3 regions of the Arthrobacter saudimassiliensis genome follow, and region 2 is predicted to be linked to each of the others. Evidence: riboswitches for the same ligand, from Rfam matches in the RefSeq annotation. Region 2 holds a riboswitch; each other region holds the start of a gene.
What was found. A riboswitch is a leader RNA that binds a small molecule or an ion and turns the genes downstream of it on or off. The one in region 2 is predicted to bind thiamine pyrophosphate.

Region 1 (4,834 bases), on a different contig from region 2:
CGAGCACGGTGCCCGCCCGCAGCTGCAGGTCCACCCCGGCCAGCACGGGTCCGGCGTGCCGGTTGCGGGCCACGGCCAGGTCCTTGGCGGTCAGCAGCGCTTCTCCCGGAGCGCCGGGGGCCGGCAGGGGCGGACCGCCGTCGGCCGTCAGCGGATCCAGGCCGGGCACCCACACACCCGCCGCGGCCAGCCGGCTGCGGATGCCCTGCCCGTTCAGCACCTGCTCGGGCGGCCCGTCGGCGAGCAGGCCGCCGTCGGCCGCAAGCACGAGCACCCGGTCCACGACCGGGGCCCAGACCGCGGTGCGGTGCTCGACCACGATCAGAGTGGCGCCGGTGCGCTCCGCGGCGCGGGCGACGGCGTCACGGACCTCCAGCACTCCAGCCGGGTCAAGGTTGGCGGTGGGCTCGTCCAGCAGCAGCAGGCCCGGCTGCATGGCCAGCACGGCCGCGAGGGCCAGGCGCTGCTTCTGGCCGCCGGAAAGGGCGGCGGTGGGATGCCCGTGCGGCAGGTGCCCCAGTCCGACGTCCTCCAGCGCCCGGGCGGTCCGGGCCGGAATCCGTGCTGCGGGCACCTGCAGGTTTTCCGCGCCGAACGCCACCTCGTCGCCCACCCGGGAGAGCACCACCTGGCTCTCCGGATCCTGCAGCACCAGCCCGGCGCGGCCGCGCGCCCGACGCGGGTCGACGCCGTCGATGCTCAGGCGCCCGGACTGCTCGCCGCCGCCGTCGCCCTCGTCGTCGGCAAGGATGCCGGCCAGCGCGTGCAGCAGCGTCGATTTGCCTGCGCCGGAAGCTCCCAGCAGCAGGACCCGCTCGCCGGCACGGATGTGCAGGTCCAGTCCGCTGACCGCGGGCCGGCGGCGCCCGGCGTGCCGCCAGCCGAACCCCTCGGCGCGGACTTCGGCCGGGGCGGCGGGCCGGTCAGGCATCGGCGCTGCGGCCGGCCGCGAACTGGGACAGGGCGCCGGTGCGTGCCAGTGCACGCATCGCCAGCCAGGAGAGCAGGCCCGCGATCACGAGTCCGGACACCGCGGCGAACAGCACGTAGAGGCCCTGCCACTGCGCGGCCCATTCGACGTTGTAGAGGATGTTCTCGCTGACGCCCAGGAAGACCCCGGCGGTCAGCCCGGCCAGCAGCGCCACCGGCAGGGTGTACCTGCGGTAGAGGAAGAGCAGGAAGATCAGTTCCGCGCCCAGGCCCTGGACGGCTCCGGAGAGCAGGACGGACAGGCCGTAGCTGGTCCCCAGGACCATGGACACGGCCGAGGCCAGGACCTCGCAGTAGATCGCGGCACCGGGCCTGCGGATGATCAGCCCGCCCAGGACGCCGGCGATCAGCCAGCCTCCGCTGTAGAGGCCGAGCAGGGGCGGGAAGGCGGCGGTCAGGGCGCCGATGCCGCCGGCGCCCAGGGACCAGGCCCAGAAGACCACGCCCACGGCCACGGAAAGCACGGACGCGGTGACGATGTCCACCACCCGCCAGCGGGCGGAGGTTCGCCAGGATGCGGCGAGCCGGGCGCCCCACCGCGGGCCGGGTGACGGCGTCGGGCGCGGGTCGGGGCTCGGGGACGATGCGGTGGGGCGGGGCTGCGGCGCGCCGCCGGAAGTGTTCTGCATGGAAATCCTCCTGGGTTGCAGGAGGGGAGGGAGAACGCCGGTACCGGCGCCGCCCCTGAGATCTCGACTCCCTTCGCCGGTACTAACCGGATCAGGTTCGAGGGTCTGCGGTGATCCGCACTCTCAGCGCCCTGTGCCGTGCCCGGTGTTCCGGTCCGCGGCGGCGCTCCCCTGTCGTGTGTTGGCGCTACCACTGTACATCCGATCGGGACGCGTGGGGCGGCTGTGTCGTAGGGTGGGGTCAAAGCCCCACAAGCGAAGGAATGCCCATGAACGTGATCCTCAAACTGCTCGGCACAGGCGTCAGCATCCTGGCCGGAATCGTCTCCGCCAAGGCCCTGGACTTCGTCTGGGAGAAGGCCACCGGGCAGGAGCCGCCGAAGGACGCCGAAGGCAGCCTCGAGGCCTCGCTGCGCTCGGCGCTCGTCTTCGCGCTGGTCTCCGGCGCCGTCAGCTCCGCGATCCGCGTGCTCACCAACCGGGGCACCCAGAAGGCCATCCAGCGCTACAAGCGCACCCCCGAGGTCGTCTGACCCGCGGACCTATCCTTCGAGCCGGCGGCGGCTGCGGCTGCCGCCGGCTCCGTCCGTTTCACGGGCGGCAGCCAGCTCCTCGGCGGACAGGTTCCCGGTCTGGTGCACGTCGTCCACCTGCGGATCGGCGTCGGCGCCCTCCTCGGCCTCCTGCGCCTCGGTGATGTAGCGCTGGGCGCGCTCGACGACGTCGTCCAGCTCGTCGATGCTCAGCAGCTCCGGCCGCAGGTGCTTGGTGCGGTAGCCGGCGCGGCCGATCATATGGGCGCTGACCGGGGCGGTCAGCAGCATGAGCAGCCAGCACAGGAACAGGACCGGCAGCAGCTTCCAGCTGGCGAACTCCACCGCCATGGCGGAGAGGAACAGCAGCAGGCCCAGCACCTGGGGCTTGGACGCCGCGTGCATGCGGCTCATCAGGTCCGGGAAGCGCATCAGGCCGATCGCGGCGGCCAGCGACATCAGGGCGCCGCCGATCATGAGCAGGCCGACGACGGCGTCGTGGAGGTTCTGGGACATTGTTACCTCCTGTCCGTGACGAAGCGGGCGACGGTGACCGAGCCGATGAAGCCGACCAGCGAGATCGAGATCAGCAGCGCCAGGTAGTCAAGGTGCCGGTTGACGATCATGTCGGTGGCCAGGCCGGCGCCGACCACCGCCAAAAGCACGTCCGCTGCGAGCACCCGGTCCAGGATGGACGGGCCCAGGATGATCCGGCCGATGGCGCCGAAGGCCGCCACCGCCAGCATCACGGCTGTGATCACGGCAAATACATTCATCATGCGCCTGCTCCCTGCTGTGCGTCGTCGAGCTGCCCGCCGGTGCGCTGTTCATCGGCCCTCAGCAGCTGCAGGTCCTCGCGGCTGCCCATGGTCCGGATCAGCCAGGCCTCGGTGCTGCGCACGTCCCGGCGGATCGCCTCCGCCTGCTCCTCGTTGGCGACGTTCAGGCAGTGCAGGTAGAGGGTGGAGGTGGAGCGGTCCACGTCCACCACCAGCGAACCGGGAATCAGCGACAGCGCGTGGCCGGTGGCGGTGGTGAGCAGGTCGGACCGGGTCCGCAGCTTGACCGCCACCACGGCGTTCCGGATCCGCGGGCCCTTCCGGATCGCCAGCCAGAACACCTCGAAGCTGGCCAGCACCAGCTTGTACAGGAAGCGGACGCCGAACCCGAACGCGTACAGCACGTTGAACCTGCCGCTGAGCTGCACCGGAGGCAGGTAGAAGATGCGCATCACCACGGCGGCGATGACCACGCCGAACGCGAGGTTGGCGAGGCTGAAGTCCTGCCAGAGCGCTCCCCAGACAAAGACCAGCCAGATCAGCAGCGGCAGTTCCTTGAAGACCGAAAGGTGGCGTTTGCGGCTCACGGCATGGCCCCCTCTCCCAGGACCGCTTCGATGTACGGGGTGCGCTCGAGCAGGTCCATCGCGGCGTTGTCGCTGAGCTCATAGAGCGGACCGGCGAAGACGGTCAGGGCGACGCCCAGGCCGACCAGGCCCAGGGTGGCGCCGACCATGCTCTTGGGCAGCAGCGTGACGGCGTCGCGCCCGGAGAACCGGCCGCTGTCGTGGTCGGTGACGTCCACCGAGCTGTTCAGGGTGCGCCCGTCCGGGCCGACCGCCAGCAGGATCGGGTCCGGGTGCACCGCATCCTCCGGGGTGCGCCAGAAGGCGCGGTTCCAGACCCGGGCCATGACCAGCAGGGTCAGCAGGCTGGTGACGGCGCCGGCGGCGACCAGCGCATAGGCCAGCGGCGTGCCCAGGTCCACGCCGGCCTGCATCAGGCCGAGCTTGCCGAGGAAACCGGAGAACGGCGGAATGCCGGCCAGGTTGATCGCCGGAATGAAGTACAGCACGGCCAGCAGCGGCGACAGCTTCGCCAGCCCGCCCAGGCGGTCCATGTTGGCCGTCCCGCCCCGGCGTTCGATCAGCCCGGTGACCAGGAACAGGCTGGTCTGCACGGTGATGTGGTGCACCACATAGAACACCGCGGAACCGATGCCGACCACGGAGGAAACCGCCAGGCCGAAGACCATGTAGCCGATGTGGCTGACCAGGGTGAACGAGAGGAGTCGCTTGATGTCCGTCTGCGCCAGCGCGCCGAGGATGCCCACCACCATCGTCAGCCCGGCAACGACCATCAGCAGCGAGTTGATCCGGTCCCCGGGGAACAGCAGCGTCTCCGTCCGCACCATGGCGTACACGCCGACCTTGGTCAGCAGGCCGGCGAACACCGCGGTCACCGGTGCCGGCGCCGTCGGGTAGGAGTCCGGCAGCCAGAACGACAGCGGGAAGACGGCGGCCTTGATGCCGAACGCGACCAGCAGCATCACGTGCAGCACCATCTGGGTGTCCGGGTCCAGCTCGCCGAGCTTGAGCGCGAGGTCGGCCATGTTGACCGTGCCGGTGGCGCCGTAGACCATCGCGATGGCGATCAGGAACAGCAGCGAGGAGACCACACTGACCACCACGTAGGTGACGCCGGCCCGGATCCGGGGGGTGGTCCCGCCGAGCGTCATCAGCACGTAGCTGGCGGTCAGCAGGATTTCGAAGCCCACGTAGAGGTTGAACAGGTCCCCGGCGAGGAAGGCGTTGGAGACGCCGGCCACCAGGATCAGGTAGGTGGGGTGGAAGATCGAGATCGGTCCGTCTTCGTCGCCGTCGGCCATGCCCTGGCCGGTGGC
Region 2 (4,834 bases):
TCCGACGCCGTGCCGATGCCCGCGTCCAGGATCACCGGCACCTGCGCCCGGGTGCAGATCAGCTCAATGTTGTGCGGGTTCAGGATCCCCAGTCCGGTGCCGATGGGTGCCCCCAGCGGCATCACCGCCGCGGCGCCCACGTCCTCCAGCCGCCGGGCGACGGCGGGATCATCCGAGGTGTAGGCGAAGACCCGGAAGCCGCGGGCCGCCAGCTGCTCGACGCCGTCCAGCAGCTCCACCACGTCCGGCAGCAGCGTCCGGTCATCGGCGATGACCTCCAGTTTGACCCAGTCCGTCTCCAGCGCCTCGCGCCCCAGCTCCGCCGTCAGCAGCGCGTCCCGGGCGGTGTAGCAGCCGGCGGTGTTGGGCAGGATCCGGATGCCGTTGCGCTCCAGCACCTCGAACAGCGAGCTGCCCGACGCCGGGGCGTACCGACGCAGGGCCACCGTGGTCAGCGCGGTGCCCGAGGCCAGCAGCGCCTGTTCCAGCGTGTGCAGCGAGCTGAGCCCGCCGGTGCCCATGATCAGCCGGGAGCCCAGGGCCACCCCGTCAATGACCAGCGGATCGGTGAAGGTGTCCATGATCAGCCTCCCTGCACGGCGGTCACGAGTTCGATGCTCTGCCCGTCCGCCACCGGTGTGGTGTGCCAGAGGCTGCGCGGCAGGACGACGGCGTCCACCGCCACCGCGACGCCCAGCCGGCCGCCGTCGGCCGGCTGGCCTGCCGGGTCGAGGGCGCGGCCGAGCGCGGCGGCGACGAGCTGGGACACCGTGGTGTCCTCGGGCACGGCGCGGGCGGCGCCGTTGAAGGTAATGGCCGGCATGGATGGTTCCTTTCAGAGGTGCGTCGGGACGGAGCGGAAACGGTCCGGGGCAGCTGCGGCCAGATACGCGGCGTCCGCAGGATCGGCCCCGGACGTGCCGGCGATCAGGCCGGCCGTGAGCCGGGCGGCAAGCGGCGCCAGCAGCACGCCGTGCCGGAAGAAGCCGGTGGCCAGCACCAGCCCGGCAACCGGGCGGCCGTCGTCGGTGCGGGGAATGCCCAGACAGGGCAGATCGTCGGGGGTGCCGGGCCGGGCCCGGGCCATGGTCTCCACCAGCTCCAGATCGTCCACCGCAGGCACCAGCGCCCGGGCATCACGCAGCAGGGCGAAGACCCCGCCGACGTCCACCCCAGGGCGGTTGTCCTCGCGGGAGGTGGCGCCGATGACCAGGGAACCGTCAGCCCGCGGCACAAGGTAGACGGGAACGCCGTGGACCAGGCCGCGCACGGTCCGCTCGAGCAGGGGAGGAGCCCCGGGCCGCACCCGCGCCCGCAGGATGTCCCCGAACACCGGCCGCACCGGCGGCAGGCTGAGCCCGGGCGGAAGGTTGGCCGGTTCCGGGCCTGCTCCGGTGGCCAGCACGGTCCAGCCGGCGCGCACGGTGGTGCCGCCGGCCAGGACCAGTCCGGCCACGGCACCGTCGGCGGTGCGGTGCAGCGCCTCGGCGCGGTCCCGGAGAACCAGCGCCGGCCCGCCGTCGTCGGCACCCGGTGTTCCCCAGGTGCCAGCGTCCCGGCAGCCGAGGGCGCCCAGGAGCGCGGCGGCCAGCATCCGGGGATCCACCTGGTGGTCGCTCGGAATCCGGAAGACGCCGGCCAGCCCTGGGCTGAGCGCCGGCTCCATCCGGCGGGCGGCCCGCAGCGGAAGCGGTTCCACCGCCATTCCGTGCGCCTCCTGCAGGCGGCGCAGGTCCTCCAGGGCGCGCCGGTCGGCGGCGTCGGCTGCGCAGGCCAGGGTCTCGGTAGCCCGGTAGCCGGACGGCAGCCCCGATGCCCGTTCCACGGACGCAGCGAACTCCGGATACTCCCCGGCGGCGGCGCGCATCAGCGGGAACAGGGCCTCCTGCTGATACTGGACCTCGCTGGCTGGGGCCAGCATACCGGCCGCGGCCCGGGAGGCCCCCATGGCGGGGGCGGGATCCACCAGCGCCACCCGGAATCCTGCCAACCGGAGCCGCCACGCGACGGCGAGGCCGATCACGCCCGCGCCGGCCACCGCGACGTCCACCGACACGGAGCGGTCGGGGGCGTAGTTGTCAGGCGCGGCGGGGCCGCCGGGAGCGGGGAGGGCAGGGTGCATCGGAGGGTCCTTTCCTACGGCGGCATAACCCGCATCAGGTGCGGCGGTCGGCGCTTAAGCCCTCTCAGCCCCGGAGGGCTCCCGCAGAACCGCTGATCCTTCTCAGCGTGTGGCCCAGCATACATGCGCCCCTGACGGCGTTCGGCTGCCCGGCACCGGCGGACCGCCCGTCGGGCCGCCCGGCTGCCCGCCGTCATCGGAGGGCATTTCCGCCCCCACGTGGGACGGGGCTCATTAGAATGGACCCCTGCACCCTGGACGGCCGCGGCGGTCCGGGCCGAAGCCAGCCCGCATGACGCACCACGACCGATGTGAAAGTGAAGGCACTGCATGGAGAGATTCCCGGTGAGCATCAAGGACGTCGCCAGGGAAGCCCGGGTCTCGATCGGCACGGTCTCCAACGTGATCAACCGGCCCGAGATGGTCTCCGAAGACCGGCGCCGCCGGGTGCAGAAGGCCATCGAGGACCTCGGGTATGTCCGCAACGACGTCGCCCGGCAGCTGAAGGCGGGCCGCTCGCGCACCATCGGGCTGGTGGTGCAGGACACCGGGAACCCGTTCTACAACGAGATCGCCCGCGGTGCCGAAGCGGCCGCGGACGCGCACGGGCAGGCCGTGATCGTGGGCAATTCGGGGCTGTCCCGCAGCCGGGAACAGGTCTACCTGGACCTGTTCGAGGAACAGCGCGTGCGCGGCGTGCTGATCACCCCCCAGTCACCGGAACGGCGGCGGATCGACCGGCTGCGCTCCCGCGGTACCCCGGTGGTGCTGGTGGATGAACAGGCGCCGGCCTCCCAGTACTGTTCCCTGGCCGTTGACGACGTCGAGGGCGGCCGGATGGCGGTCACCCACCTGCTCGAGGGCGGAGCGCGGCGGGTCACGTTTGTGGGCGGCCCGACGTCCCTGCACCAGGTGGCGGACCGTGAAGCGGGAGCCCGGGCCGCCGTCGACGCCGTTCCCGGGGCGTCGCTGGACGTGGTGGATACCGAGTCCCTGACCGTGCTGGAGGGCCGCCGCGTCGGCGAGGCACTGCTGGGCAGGCCGGCGGCCGAACGCCCCGATGCGGTTTTCGCGGCGAACGACCTGCTCGCCATCGGACTGCTGCAGGCCTTCGTGTTCGGCCACCGTATCCGGGTGCCGCAGGACATCGCCCTGATCGGCTACGACGACATTGATTTCGCGCCCTCAGCCATTGTTCCGCTGTCCTCCATCCGCCAGCCGGCGCGGCTGATCGGGCGCACCGCCGTCGAACTGCTGGAAGATGAGCTGGCCGAGGACCACCACCACCGGCACGTCAGTTTCCAGCCGGAGCTGGTGGTGCGTGATTCGACCCGGCCGCCGCGCTAGCAGCAGGGAACCGCAGGGGAACCGGGGCGGGCAGGGCTAGGCGGGCTGGCCGTCGCGGCCGAGGGCCCGGACCGCGGCGAGCTCGGCGTCGATGCGCCGCTCCAGCTCACCGGCGGAGAGGGTCTGCGAGCCGCCGTGGGCGCGCAGATAGAGCAGGGTGTCCAGGCGCAGCACCCGCCATTCCCGTTCGGCGGCCTGGTCTCCGGCCTCGGCGGCGCGGTGGATCTCGCGGTCGTACAGGTTCGGCTGGTTGAGCTGGCGCTGCAGCAGTTCGGCGGCGAGCTTGGCCTTCAGCGGATCGGTTTCGGAGTCGTCCGCGGCCCGCACCGCCCGGGCGAAGGCCGCCGAGGCCTCCGGGTCGCCCTGCTCGCGGGTGATGTGCGAGGCGAGGGCCAGGGTGCCCTGGATCCAGTGCCAGCGGCCGAAGTTGCCGTCGAAGGGCAGCCCGGTGAGCAGGGTGCTGACCTGCAGGGCGTGCCGGGCGTCGGCCAGGTCCACGTACAGCAGGTGCGCCAGGTCCCGGACGTCCTGCAGCTGGCTGCCGGACTTCACGTTGAAGCCGCGGCCCAGCCGGGCGGTGATCTCGCGGACGGCGGGTTCGTCGGGGTGGGCCCGGGCGGCGGCGTCGAGGACGGCGGTGAAGCTTTCCTCCTCAGTGGGCACCGAACGGACGGCGGCCGACGGCGGCCCCTCCGGAGCCGGCGCCTGGACCCGCACGGTGGAGCCGTACGCCATCCGCACGGTCCGGTTGTCCTCAAGCAGGGCCACCGCGAGGGCGGGCACGCCGAAGTCATCCGTTTCGACGCTCAGCGACTCGACCGGGGCGGCGCTGCCGTCGGCGAGAACCAGGGCCTGGCCCGGGCGGAGGTGTTCCGCGTTCACCCGGAAGGCATACGTCTCCGGCTGGTTCTCTGGCATTGCTGGTTCCTTCTCCCTCGGACGGTTCCCCCAGTATATAAAGGTGCGGTAACGACGCCGCTCAGCGACCCCAGCCGGCGGAGGCCAGGGCCTGCCGGAGCAGGTCGCCGCGGCCGCCGGAGAATTCGTTGTACACCTCGGGGCGCAGCGCCTCCTCGGGCGTCAGCCAGGACAGCTCCAGGGCGTCCTGCCGCGGATTGCACTCACCGGTCACCGGAATCACGTAACACAGCGCGACGGCGTGCTGGCGTTCGTCGGTCAGCCCGGTCTGTGAGGGGGCGGGGAAATACTCGGCCACGGTGAACGGGGTCAGGCAGGGCGGCAGCTGGGGCAGCGCCATGGGCCCGAGGTCCTTTTCCAGATGGCGCAGCAGGGCGGCGCGGATGGTCTCACGGTACATCACCCGGCCCGAGACGAAGGAGCGCACGATCTGACCCTCGTTGGTTC
Region 3 (4,834 bases), on a different contig from region 2:
CGGGAGCGGCCGTGCGCAGGATGCGCAGCGGCGCCGCCCGCTGCACCAGCGCGGCGTTGACCTGGGCCGTCACCACCATGGCCACGCCGTTGAAGGCGAAGATGCCGGCGAACTGGGCCGGGCTGAACCCGTACTGCTCCTGGAACACGAACGGGGAGCCGACCACGTAGCTCATGATCACACCCATGCCCAGGCCCGGCAGCACGGCCAGGGACAGGAAGCGGCGGTCCCGCAGCAGCACCCGGTAACCCCGCGGCCGGGCGGCGACGGCGTCCTCGCCCGCCTCGGCGGCACGCGCGGCTTCGGCCGTCTCCGCCGCGGCGGCGGCCCGGGCGCGGCGGTGCGGCGGCAGGGTCTCGGGCATCCAGCGCCAGACAATGACCACCAGCACGACGCCGATCAGGGCCAGGGCGAGGAACACGGCACGCCACTGCCACACGGCAATCACCGCCTGCCCCAGGGTGGGCGCCAGCAGCGGCGCCAGACCGATGATGAGCATCAGGCGGGAGAGCATCCGGGCCGCGTCGGAGCCCTGGAACCGGTCCCGGATGACGGCGATCGCCACCACGCCGGCCGCGGCGTTGAAGAATCCCTGGAGTACCCGCAGCCCGATCAGGGTTTCGATGTTCGGCACCACGGAGCACAGCAGCGAGACCAGCACGTGCAGGCTGATGCCCAGCAGCAGCGGCAGCCGCCGGCCTGCGCGGTCCGAGAACGGGCCGATCACCAGCTGCCCGACGGCGGCGCCCAGCAGGGTGCCGGACAGGGTGAACTGCGCGGCCGCGGCGCTGGTGTGCAGGTCCTCCGCGACCGCCGGCAGCGCCGGCAGATACATGTCGGTGGTGACTGCCGGCAGCGCGGCCAGGGCACCGAGCATCAGCACGTATTTCAGCCCGCGGCGGCGGGAGGCAGCGGAGTCGGAAACGGAACGGGAGCTGGAATCGGCCGACGCGGCCGCAGTGGTCTTCCTAGGGCGCATAAGGACTACAGCCTAGTGGGCCGGGGCAAGCGGGGGAATGGACGTCCATTTTCCGGGAGCTGCGTGACGCCGGCCGGCGGCACAGTCTGCGGCCGGGTGCGGACGCCGGGCGTGGCCGCCGTGCGCACCCTTGTCGGCGTCGGAGCCGGCCTCCAGACTGAGGGAAGGGCTGTGGGGGCGGCGCCGGTTTCCGCGAGAGAGGCGTAGGAGATGAAGACCAGGTTCCTGAACTATCCCGACTGGCAGGCCACCGCCGATACGCTGCGGATGTTCCTGCAGATGGCGGGCAAGGTGAAGCTCGAGCGCAGCCCCCAGCGGCCCGAGTGGGCCCACGTCCGCCTGTTCCTGACCATCGACGGGATCGGCACCGGAATCATTCCGGCGCACGGGTCGAACTTCGAGATTTATTTCAACCTGCGCCGGCACCACGTCGTCGTGCAGAACAGCCACGGCCTGCGGGAGAAGATCCCGCTGGGGCAGGGCCTGAGCGTCAAGGCCTTCTACGAGCAGCTGATGGTGGCGCTGGACGACATCAACGCGCCCACCCCGATCAACGTCCGGCCGCAGGAGTTCCACGATCCGCTGGACTTCGACCAGGATGACCGGCACGCCTCCTACGACCGGGAAGCGGTGACCCTGTTCCTGGAAAACCTGCACTTCGCCTACCGCAGCATCGCCGCCTTCATGGCGCCGTGGCGGGGCAAGGTGGAGATGCCCGCCTACTGGTTCGGCACCATGGACCTCACCGGCACGCTGTTCAGCGGCCAGGCGGCGCCGTACCAGGGCAGGGGAGAGATTGCCGCCGGATCCTTCGATGAGAAAGCCTGCGAGTTCGGGTTCTGGCCGGGGGATCCGAAGTCGCCGCAGCCGTCCTTCTTCGTGCTTCCGTATCCGTTCGTCAGCGACATCGGCAGCTACGGCGGCATGTTGAAGCCGTCCGCCGCCCGGTTCCTGGCTCAGGAATGCGAGTACGTGCTTCCCCTTGAGGACGCCCTGGCCACGGCGGACCCGCAGCAGACCGTGGTGGACTTCTGCTCCAGCGCCTTCGCCATCCTGCAGCGCCAGGATCCCTGGCCGGACCTGGACTGGGCCACGGAGGCCCTGACCTACCGCCGCTGACGCGCTGCGGGCAGGGCCCGCCGGGGGTTTGCCCCTGCCTGTGCGCGGGGCTACAGTCGAGGGCAGTGACACGGGGTGCCGCAAGGCTGAGATGAGACCCGTCGAACCTGATCTAGTTAGAACTAGCGAAGGGATGTCGCGGATGAGCATTCGCCTGACTCCGGACCTGACCATTGACCTCCTCGCGCAGCTGCGCGCCGGCACGCCGCTGGTGCAGTCGCTGACCAACGCGGTGGTCACCAACTTCACCGCCAACGCCCTGCTCGCGCTCGGCGCCGCTCCGGCGATGACCGACATTCCCGGGGAGGCCGGCCCGTTTGCCCGGATCGCCTCCGGGGTGCTGATCAATCTGGGCACGCCCACCGCGGAGCAGCGCGAGGCGATGGCAGAGGCAGCGGACGCCGCCGCCGACGCCGGCACCCCCTGGGTGCTGGACCCGGTGGCCGTCGGCTCGCTGCCCGTCCGGACCCGGCTGGCCGCCGAACTGCTCGAACGCCGCCCGGCCGTGATCCGCGGCAACGCCTCCGAGATTATTGCCCTGGCCGGCCAGGGCGCCGGCGGCCGCGGCGTCGACGCCACCGACAACCCCGAGGACGCGCTGCCGGCCGCGCAGCTGCTGGCCGGCAAGTACGGCTCCGTGGTCGCGGTGTCCGGTCCGGTGGACCTGATCACCGACGGGCGGGACGTGCTCCGGATCGCCAACGGGCATCCGCTGCTGACCCGGATCACCGGCGGCGGCTGCGCCCTGGGCGCCGTCACCGCTGCATTCCTGGGCTCCGCGCCCGACGCCGACCGGCTGGCCGCCGCAGCCGCCGGCACCGCCGTCTACACCGTGGCGGCCGAAATTGCCGCCGAGCAGGCCGCCGGCCCGGGCAGCTTCGCCGTCGCGTTCCTTGACGCGCTCGCCGCCGTAGACGCCGCCGAGCTCGAGACCCGCCTGGACATTGCATGAGCACGGAGAACCTGATGGAGAACAACGCCTTGATGAGCGCTGCCAGTCCCCGCGCCCGGGCCCGCAGCACCGGCATCTACCTGGTTACCGACACCGCCCAGTGCGGGCCCCGGGGACTGGTGGACACGGTGCGCGCCGCCGTCGCCGGCGGTATCCGCACCGTCCAGGTGCGGGAAAAGGACGCCACCGCCGCCGAGTTTTACGCCCGGGTGCTGGCCGTCGCCGAGGCGGTCGGAGACCGGGCGCTGGTGCTGGTCGATGACCGGGTGGACATCTACCTCGCCGCCCGGGCCGCGGGCGCGGCCGTGCACGGCGTGCACGTGGGCCAGTCCGACCTGCCCGTGGCGGCGGTGCGGCAGCTGGTCGGCCCGGACGCCGTCGTTGGATTGACCGCGAACAAACCCGAGCACCTGACCGCGCTCGCCGCCCTGCCGGCCGGAACCGTGGACCATCTGGGCACCGGGGTCATCCGGCCCACCGCCACCAAGAAGGACCACCCCGAACCGCTGGGCATCGACGGCTTCGCCCGGTTCGCGGCCGCGGCTCCGGTGCCCTGCGTAGCGATCGGCGGGGTCACGGCCGCCGACGTCGCGCCGCTGCGCGCCGCCGGGGCGAGCGGCGTCGCGATTGTCTCCGCGGTCTGCGCGGCCGCCGATCCGCGGCAGGCCGCAGCCGACCTGGTCCGGGAGTGGAACCGATGAGCGGGTCCACCGGCCGGGCTGCCGCGGAGGCGACGGCGGGCGGCGCGGCCGGAACCACCGCCGTGCCGCGGGTGCTCAGCATCGCCGGCACCGACCCGACCGGAGGAGCCGGCATCCAGGCGGACCTGAAGTCGATTGCCGCGAACGGCGGCTACGGCATGGCCGTGGTGACCGCCCTGGTGGCGCAGAACACCCACGGCGTGCGATCCATCCACACCCCGCCCGTGTCCTTCCTGGCCGAGCAGCTCGACGCCGTCTCCGACGACGTGCACCTCGATGGGGTGAAGATCGGCATGCTTGGCGGCGCCGACGTCGCCGCCACGGTCACGGCCTGGCTTGACCGGGTGCGCCCGCCCGCCGTCGTGCTGGATCCGGTGATGGTGGCCACCAGCGGCGACCGGCTGCTCGACGCCGCCGCGGAGGACGCGGTGCGGGACCTTTTGCACCGGGTGGACCTGGTGACGCCGAACCTGCCGGAGCTGGCCGCCCTGCTCGGCACCGAAGAAGCCGGCAGCTGGACCGAAGCACTGGAACAGGCCCAAGCCCTCGCCGCCCGGCACCGGGTCCTGGTCCTGGCCAAGGGCGGGCACCTGCACGCGGACGCCGGCAGTCCGGATGCGCTGGTGTCCGCAGAGGGGTCGGTGGCGGAAGTCCGGACGCCGCGGGTGCTGACCGCGAACACGCACGGCACCGGCTGCTCGCTGTCCTCCGCCCTGGCCACCCTGTACCCGCGGCTCGGCAGCTGGGAGGCGGCCCTGCGGGCCGCCAAGGACTGGCTGCAGGAGGCGCTGCAGCACGCCGACGAGCTGCAGGTCGGCTCCGGGCACGGACCCATCCACCACTTCCACGGCGTCTGGGAGCGCGGACTGGCGCCAACGGACAGCGCCGCCCCCGTTCCTGCCGCGGCGGGCCCGCATACCGCCACACTGTGGGCGGCGACCGCTGGTATCCGGGAGCGGGTATACCGGCTGAAGTTTCTGCGCGGGCTGGCCGACGGCACCCTGCCGGAGGAGGCGTTCAGCCACTATCTGGCCCAGGACGCGCTGTACCTCGGCGGGTACGCAGCCGCGCTGGCCCGCTGCG

Region 1: linked by a shared signal. The riboswitch ahead of AC5RV6_RS03385 (ECF transporter S component) and the one ahead of thiO (glycine oxidase ThiO) in region 2 are both predicted to bind thiamine pyrophosphate.
Region 3: linked by a shared signal. The riboswitch ahead of thiM (hydroxyethylthiazole kinase) and the one ahead of thiO (glycine oxidase ThiO) in region 2 are both predicted to bind thiamine pyrophosphate.

Annotation. Positions count from the first base shown of each region.
Region 1 covers NZ_JBNHFX010000001.1:738,139-742,972, forward strand. Annotated here, with positions in the region: gene AC5RV6_RS03380 (ABC transporter ATP-binding protein) at 1-931, opposite strand, end outside; gene AC5RV6_RS03385 (ECF transporter S component) at 924-1,619, opposite strand; TPP riboswitch at 1,671-1,802, opposite strand; gene AC5RV6_RS03390 (DUF4235 domain-containing protein) at 1,889-2,152, shown strand; gene mnhG (monovalent cation/H(+) antiporter subunit G) at 2,162-2,668, opposite strand; gene AC5RV6_RS03400 (MrpF/PhaF family protein) at 2,671-2,931, opposite strand; gene AC5RV6_RS03405 (Na+/H+ antiporter subunit E) at 2,928-3,518, opposite strand; gene AC5RV6_RS03410 (Na+/H+ antiporter subunit D) at 3,515-4,834, opposite strand, start outside.
Region 2 covers NZ_JBNHFX010000004.1:105,122-109,955, forward strand. Annotated here, with positions in the region: gene AC5RV6_RS15235 (thiazole synthase) at 1-581, opposite strand, end outside; gene thiS (sulfur carrier protein ThiS) at 584-823, opposite strand; gene thiO (glycine oxidase ThiO) at 836-2,122, opposite strand; TPP riboswitch at 2,117-2,217, opposite strand; gene AC5RV6_RS15250 (LacI family DNA-binding transcriptional regulator) at 2,453-3,469, shown strand; gene AC5RV6_RS15255 (DUF6707 family protein) at 3,506-4,387, opposite strand; gene AC5RV6_RS15260 (NUDIX hydrolase family protein) at 4,449-4,834, opposite strand, start outside.
Region 3 covers NZ_JBNHFX010000003.1:504,495-509,328, reverse strand. Annotated here, with positions in the region: gene AC5RV6_RS13575 (multidrug effflux MFS transporter) at 1-979, opposite strand, end outside; gene AC5RV6_RS13570 (DUF5996 family protein) at 1,190-2,098, shown strand; TPP riboswitch at 2,160-2,249, shown strand; gene thiM (hydroxyethylthiazole kinase) at 2,241-3,050, shown strand; gene thiE (thiamine phosphate synthase) at 3,047-3,751, shown strand; gene AC5RV6_RS13555 (bifunctional hydroxymethylpyrimidine kinase/phosphomethylpyrimidine kinase) at 3,748-4,834, shown strand, end outside.